DNA from 2 places in the Bradyrhizobium sp. SZCCHNS1050 genome. Region 2 is predicted to be linked to the other one. Evidence: riboswitches for the same ligand, from Rfam matches in the RefSeq annotation. Region 2 holds a riboswitch; the other holds the start of a gene.
The links. Region 2 has a riboswitch for S-adenosylmethionine ahead of QX094_RS09850 (O-succinylhomoserine sulfhydrylase). Riboswitches for the same ligand answer to the same signal wherever they lie in the genome.
Positions count from the first base shown of each region.

Region 1: another riboswitch for S-adenosylmethionine. It lies ahead of QX094_RS07785 (homoserine O-acetyltransferase); the one in region 2 lies ahead of QX094_RS09850 (O-succinylhomoserine sulfhydrylase).

Region 1 is NZ_JAUETR010000001.1:1,694,844-1,698,251, forward strand. Features, by position in the region: gene metW (methionine biosynthesis protein MetW) at 173-838, opposite strand; gene QX094_RS07785 (homoserine O-acetyltransferase) at 842-2,056, opposite strand; SAM riboswitch at 2,148-2,227, opposite strand; gene QX094_RS07790 (chorismate mutase) at 2,425-3,258, shown strand; gene hisC (histidinol-phosphate transaminase) at 3,296-3,408, shown strand, end outside.
Region 2 is NZ_JAUETR010000001.1:2,157,992-2,161,399, reverse strand. Features, by position in the region: gene QX094_RS09855 (GDSL-type esterase/lipase family protein) at 1-411, shown strand, start outside; gene QX094_RS09850 (O-succinylhomoserine sulfhydrylase) at 489-1,697, opposite strand; SAM riboswitch at 1,774-1,853, opposite strand; gene QX094_RS09845 (2'-deoxycytidine 5'-triphosphate deaminase) at 1,966-3,072, shown strand; gene QX094_RS09840 (MATE family efflux transporter) at 3,203-3,408, shown strand, end outside.

The DNA.
Region 1 (3,408 bases), 460 kb from region 2:
TCGCCCTACATTCGGTCGCAATTGTGTTACTCGTCATGCCCGGGCTTGTCCCGGGCATCCACGTGGCTCTCCAAATGCCGAACGACGTGGATGGCCGGGACGAGCCCGGCCATGACGTGGAGAGAGCGAGCCATCAACTTAGACCGCGCCCCGCTGCAGCAGCGAGCGCGCTCTACCGCCCCTTCTCCGCCCTGCTCAGCAGGAACACGCCCTGCTCGCCGAACATGTTCCAGAACCACCAGGGCATGGCGACACGCAAGGGGCGGGCGTAGGCGTCAAGGGCGACGGCGCGCTCCATCTTGACGCCGATCTCATCGCAGAGCTGGACGAAGTCCTTGATGGTGCAGAAATGGATGTTCGGCGTGTCGTACCAGGTGAAGGGCAGATTGTCGGTTCGCGGCATGTGGCCGCCGACGAGCAGTTGCAGGCGCAGCCGCCAGAAGCCGAAATTCGGAAAGGTGACGATGGCGCGACGGCCGATGCGCAGCAGATTCTCCAGCACGACCTTGGGCTGCCGCGTCGCCTGCAAGGTCTGCGACAGGATCACATAGTCGAACGCATCGTCGGGATAGTCGACGAGATCGGTGTCGGCGTCGCCCTGCACCACCGCGAGCCCCTTGGCGACGCAATGATTGACGCCTTCGCGCGACAGCTCGATGCCGCGGCCGTCGATGCCGCGGCTCTCCAGCAGCTGCAAGAGATCGCCGTCGCCGCAGCCGATGTCGAGCACCTTGGAGTCGCGCTCGACCATGCCGGCGACCAGCAGATGATCCGGCCGATAGGCCAGCACCTCGCCGCCGGAAAAGCCGTTCAGCGGCAACACGCCCTGCATGCTCATGGCTCAGCCTCCGTTCGCGGCGTTGAGGCCGCGCGCCTTGCCGGCGGAATCGAGAAAGGCGCTGGCGATCTCGAAGAACTCGGGGACGTCGAGCAGGAACGCGTCGTGCCCCTTGTCGGTCTCGATCTCCGCGAACGACACCCGCGCGCTGGAGGCATTGAGCGCATGCACCAGCGCCCGCGATTCCGCGGTCGGAAACAGCCAGTCGCTGGTGAAGGACACCACGCAGAAGCGGGTCTTGATGCCGCGGAACGCCGCCGCCAGCACGCCGTCATGATCGGCGGCGATGTCGAAATAGTCCATCGCCCGCGTCAGATAGAGATAGGAGTTGGCGTCGAAGCGCTCGACGAAGGACGAGCCCTGATAGCGCAGATAGCTCTCGACCTGGAAATCGGCGTCGAACGAGAACGTCGGCAGTTCGCGGTCCTGCATGCGGCGGCCGAACTTGCGATGCAGGGCGGCATCCGACAGATAAGTGATATGCGCGGCCATCCGTGCCACCGCGAGGCCGCGATGCGGATGAGTGCCCTTGTCGCCGTAGCGGCCGTGGTCCCAGTCGGGATCGGCCATCACGGCCTGGCGGCCGAGCTCGTGGAAGGCGATGTTCTGCGCCGAATGCCGCGTCGCGCAGGCGATCGCGAGATTCGCGAACACGCGGGTGGGATAGGCCACCGTCCATTGCAGCGCCTGCATGCCGCCCATCGAGCCGCCGACCACGGCGAACAACGTGTCGATGCCGAGATGATCGATCAGCATGGCCTGAGCGCGCACCATGTCGGGGATGGTGATGATCGGGAAATCGAGCCCCCACACCTTGCCGGTGGCGGGATTCAGCGAGGCCGGGCCGGTCGAGCCCATGCAGCCGCCGATCACGTTCGAGCAGATGATGAAATAACGGCTCGGGTCGAGCGGGCGGCCAGGGCCGACCAGCGTCTCCCACCAGCCGGGCTTGCCGGTGACGGGATGGCGGTTGGCGACGTGCTGGTCGCCGGTCAGGGCGTGGCAGACCAGGACCGCGTTGGACCTGTCGGCGTTGAGTTCGCCATAGGTCTGGTAGGCGATCTGGAACGGCGACAGGTCGACGCCGCAATCGAGCCTGAGCGGCTTGTCGGCGCCGAACTGCGCGACCAGCGAGCTCGGATGATCGACCTCGTGCGAGCGCTCTTCGGGCGCAATCGTGCGCAGCGCGGAGGTGGGTTTCGGCGTCAGGCCTGTCATGTCTCTCACCCCGGCCATCCGGCAAGGGCTCCCGAACCACGTGACACATCAGGCCATGAAAAACCCGGCCTGAACTGGGGTTCGGCCGGGATCGATAACGTCCCCGGCCTGTTTAGCGAGTTTTTTAACGTGGCTGCAAGCCGGCCGGCTCAAATGACCACGGAACAGGCAGAAACTAGTCCCGCGGGCGCTCCGCGTCAAGGCAAGCTGGGGTTGACCGCCGATCGGGCGCCCCACGGCTGCAAACCAGCCAAGCCTAGGCGGCACAAGGTAAACTTGCTGTTGCGCGCGTCTCCCGCATCGGAGAGAACGACATCCGTTCCAGTCGGCCGCACGTTAACCGGTGGCCTGCGAAGAGTGACCAGCCCATGTCCAACCCGCCGCCTGCCCCGCCTTCGCTTGCCGATTTGCGCAAGGAGATCGACGCGATCGACGAGCAGGTCCATCAGCTCCTGATGAACAGGGCCGACATCATCGACCGGCTGATCAAGGTCAAGAAGACCCAGGAGGTCGGCTCGGCATTCCGGCCGGCGCGAGAGGCCGACATGATGCGGCGCCTGGTGCAGCGCCATCGCGGCATCCTGCCGCTCGACACCGTCGAGGGCATCTGGCGCGTGATCGTCTCGACGTTCACTTACGTGCAGGCGCCGTTCTCGGTTCACGCCGACGTGTCGGTCGGCGAATCCGCGATGCGCGATTCCGCCAGGTTCCATTTCGGCTTCGTGGTGCCTTATGTCGCCCATTTCAGCGCCCAGGCCGCCGTCGAAGCCGTGGCGCGCTCGAAGGGCGATCTTGCGCTGGTGTCGACGACATCGGGGCATACGCCGTGGTGGATCACGCTCGAGCCCGTGGGCGCGCCGAAGATCATCGCCCGGATGCCGTTCATCGAGCGTGCCGACCATCCGGCGGCGCTGCCGGTGTTCGCGGTGTCGCGGGTCGCCGACGACGCGCTCGTGCTGGAGGTCGAGACCTGGAGCATCCGCGTCTCCGGCTGGAATGCGCAGGTGTCGCGCGCGCTATCGCCGCTGGCCGACGTGGTCGCAGTGCCCGATACCGCCTTCGACGGCGCCGCGCTGCTGGTGTCGATCGAGGCGCCGTCGAACCTCGACAAGATCAAGGCTGCCCTGATCGCGGCGGGCGCCTCGGTCCGCTCGACGGCCCTCGTCGGCGGCCATGCGAAACGCTATACGGTTCCGAGCTGAGACGCCTCGCGCCAGTGATGATTTTCCGGAGTTGATGATGAACCGCCCCGTGCCGAACCCCGGCATCCTCGACATCGCGCCCTACACGCCGGGCAAGAGTCCCAAGCCGGAGCCTGGCCGCAAGGTTTTCAAGCTGTCGGCCAATGAGAC
Region 2 (3,408 bases):
GGCACCAATGCCGTGCTGCGCGATCTCGATCCGGCCGAGACCGCCAGGCTGGTCGAGGATGGCGTTGCCAAGATCCAGGCGGCGGCCTCCGATGTCGTGCTGGTCGACCTGCAATATTCGCCGCGCGTCAACGAGCGCTCGGAGAACGCCAGCCGCATGAACAAGCTGCTCGGGCGTATTGCCGAGCTGCATCACGCCGGCATCTTCCCGCGCTTCGAGGTGATGCGCGACTGGCACGAGCGCCAGGCGATCCCGATCAACGAGTTCGTGATCTCGGACGGCCTGCACATGAGCGATTGGGGCTATGCCTGCTTCGCCCAGTTGCTCGGCGACGACATCATCCGCTCGGTCGGCCAGGTCAAGCTCGGCATCAACGCACCGGCCGAGGTGCCGACCTATCGGCCGATGTGATCGAGGGCGAGTGGGGAACAGCGAGTAGCGAATAGAGAAAGAGATCCTACTACTCGCTACTCTCTATTCGCCATTCGCTACGCCGCGTTGAGGGCGGCGTCGAGATCCTCGATCAGATCGTCGGCATGCTCGAGTCCGGCGGAGAAGCGGATGAAGCCCTCGCTGATGCCGAGCTCGGCGCGCGCCTCCGGCGTCAGCCGCTGATGCGTCGTCGTCGCCGGGTGCGTGACCAGCGTCTTGGCGTCGCCGAGATTGTTGGAGATGCGCGCGAGCTTGAGCCCGTTGAGCGTGCGGAACGCCGCCGCCTTGCCGCCCTTGACCTCGAAGCCGACCAGGGTCGAGCCGGCGCGCATCTGCTTGCGGACGGTTGCCGCCTGCGGATGGTCCTCGCGGCCCGGATAGATCAGCCGCGAGATCTTCCGATGCGCGGCGAGGAAGTCGGCCACCTTCGCCGCCGTCTCGGTCTGCGCGCGCACGCGCACCGCCAGGGTCTCCAGGCCCTTGAGCAGGACCCAGGCGTTGAACGGCGAGATCGACGGGCCGGTCTGGCGCATGAAATTGTGGATGTGCTCGGCGATGAACGCCTCCGACGACAGGATCACACCGCCGAGACAGCGACCTTGGCCGTCGATGTGCTTGGTCGCGGAATACACCACGACGTCAGCGCCGAGCGCGAGCGGGCTCTGCCAGATCGGGGTGGCGAACACGTTGTCGACGATCAGCCGCGCGCCATGGGCGTGCGCGATCTCGGCGATGGCGGGGATGTCCATCACGTCGAGCGTCGGATTGGTCGGGCTCTCCAGGAAGAACGACTTGGTGTTGGGTCTGACCGCCTTCTGCCACTGGGCGAGGTCGAGCCCATCGACCAGGGTCGACTCGATGCCGTAGCGCGGCAAGAGATCCTCGACCACGTAGCGGCACGAGCCGAACAGCGCCTTGGCCGCGACGACGTGGTCGCCGGCACGGAGGGGAGCCAGGATTGCCGTGGTGACCGCGGCCATTCCGGTTGCGGCCGAGCGGCAGGCCTCGGCGCCCTCGAGCTCGATCATGCGGCGCTCGAACATCGCCGTGGTGGGATTGGAGAAGCGCGAATAGATGAAGCCGGGATCCTCGCCCTTGAAGCGCGCCTCGCATTCCTCGGCGGTGGCGTAGACGAACCCTTGGGTGAGATAGAGCGCCTCGGCGGTCTCGCCGAATTCGGAGCGCAAGGTGCCAGAATGCACCAGCCTCGTTTCGGGACGATAGTGGGCGAACGACGCCGGCGCCTTCGCGGGGGACTTCGACATGTGACCTCCATCGTGGCCACCGCCTCGGGCGATGGGCACAAAAAAACCGGCCTGGGACAAAACCTCAAGGCCGGGATCACATTCGTCCCCGGCCTGTTTAGCGACTTATTTAACGTGGCTGCAAGCCGGCCGGCTCAAATCACCACGGGATAAGTCGTGCTCATAGTCGCAACCGGCCTTTCCGTCAAGCCAGCCATCGGATAACCGGTCAAAAGACCCTATATTGGCTCCATAAGCCGCCGTTCCGGCGCCTGCAAAGGATCAGGTCTTGCCGTTTTCGCTCAGCCCCGACGCCCACGGCATCCTCCCCGATCGCATGATCGTGGCGATGACGGAGGCTGGCCTGATCATCCCCGAATATGATTTCGTCGAGAGCCAGATCCAGCCGGCGAGCCTCGATCTGCGGCTCGGCGACATCGCCTATCGCGTGCGTGCGAGCTTCCTGCCCGGGCCGGGCGCGACGGTCGCCGAGCGCATCGACGAGCTCAAGCTGCACGAATTCGCACTTGCCGACGGCGCGGTGCTGGAGACCAACTGCGTCTACATCGTGCCGCTGTTGGAGAGCTTGGCGCTGCCGAAGGACATCGTCGCGGCCGCCAATCCGAAAAGCTCGACCGGGCGGCTCGACGTGTTCACCCGCGTGATCGCCGACGGCACGCGACGCTTCGACATGATCGGCGCGGGCTATCACGGCCCGCTCTATGCCGAGATCAGCCCGAAGACGTTCCCGGTCCTGCTGCGCGAGGGCTCGCGCCTGTCCCAGGTTCGCTTCCGCTATCGCGACGCGGTCCTGTCGGAGGACGAACTGATCGCGCTGCACCAGGCCGAGCGACTGGTGGATCGCGACGATGCCGATCTCACCGGCGGCGTCGCGCTTTCCGTCGACCTGTCCGGCAGCAATGCGAACGGCAATGTCGGCTATCGCGCCAAGCGCCACACCGGCGTCGTCGACGTCGACCGCCGCGCCGGCTATCCGGTCGAGGAGTTCTGGGAGCCGATCAAGGCACGTCCCGACGGCAGCCTCATTCTCGATCCCGGCGAGTTCTACATCCTGGCCTCCAAGGAGGCCGTGCAGGTGCCGCCGGACTACGCCGCGGAGATGGTGCCGTTCGATCCGCTGGTCGGCGAATTCCGCGTCCACTATGCCGGCTTCTTCGATCCCGGCTTCGGCTATGCCGGCGCCGGCGGGCAGGGCTCGCGCGCGGTGCTCGAGGTGCGCTCGCGCGAGGTGCCGTTCATCCTCGAGCACGGCCAGATCGTCGGCCGTCTCGTCTACGAGAAGATGCTGGCGCGACCGAATGCGATGTATGGCAGCCGCATCGGCTCCAACTACCAGGCCCAGGGCCTGAAGCTCTCCAAGCATTTCCGTCTCTGAGCGCGGCTGCGTCTGCCGCGCACCCCCAATGCGCCAGCCGCACAGGGCGCGCGCCAGCGCCGTGCTAGGAAAGCGAGAGCAATCGAACGATAACACGGCCGCGGCCTGCGCGGCCGAGCGGGGAGCTGAGATGTCCGAGATCGGCCTGGCCGACAATCCGGTCGGCGAGGGGCGTGCGTTGCCGCCCCCCGAGAAGCCGGTCCGGAATAAGCTCGTCGACGGACCCATCCTGCGCACCCTGCTGTCGCTGGCCTGGCCCAACATCATCGCGAACACGGCCGGCACCTGCGTCGTCATCGCCGAGACCTCCTATATCGGCCGGCTCGGTATCGAGGC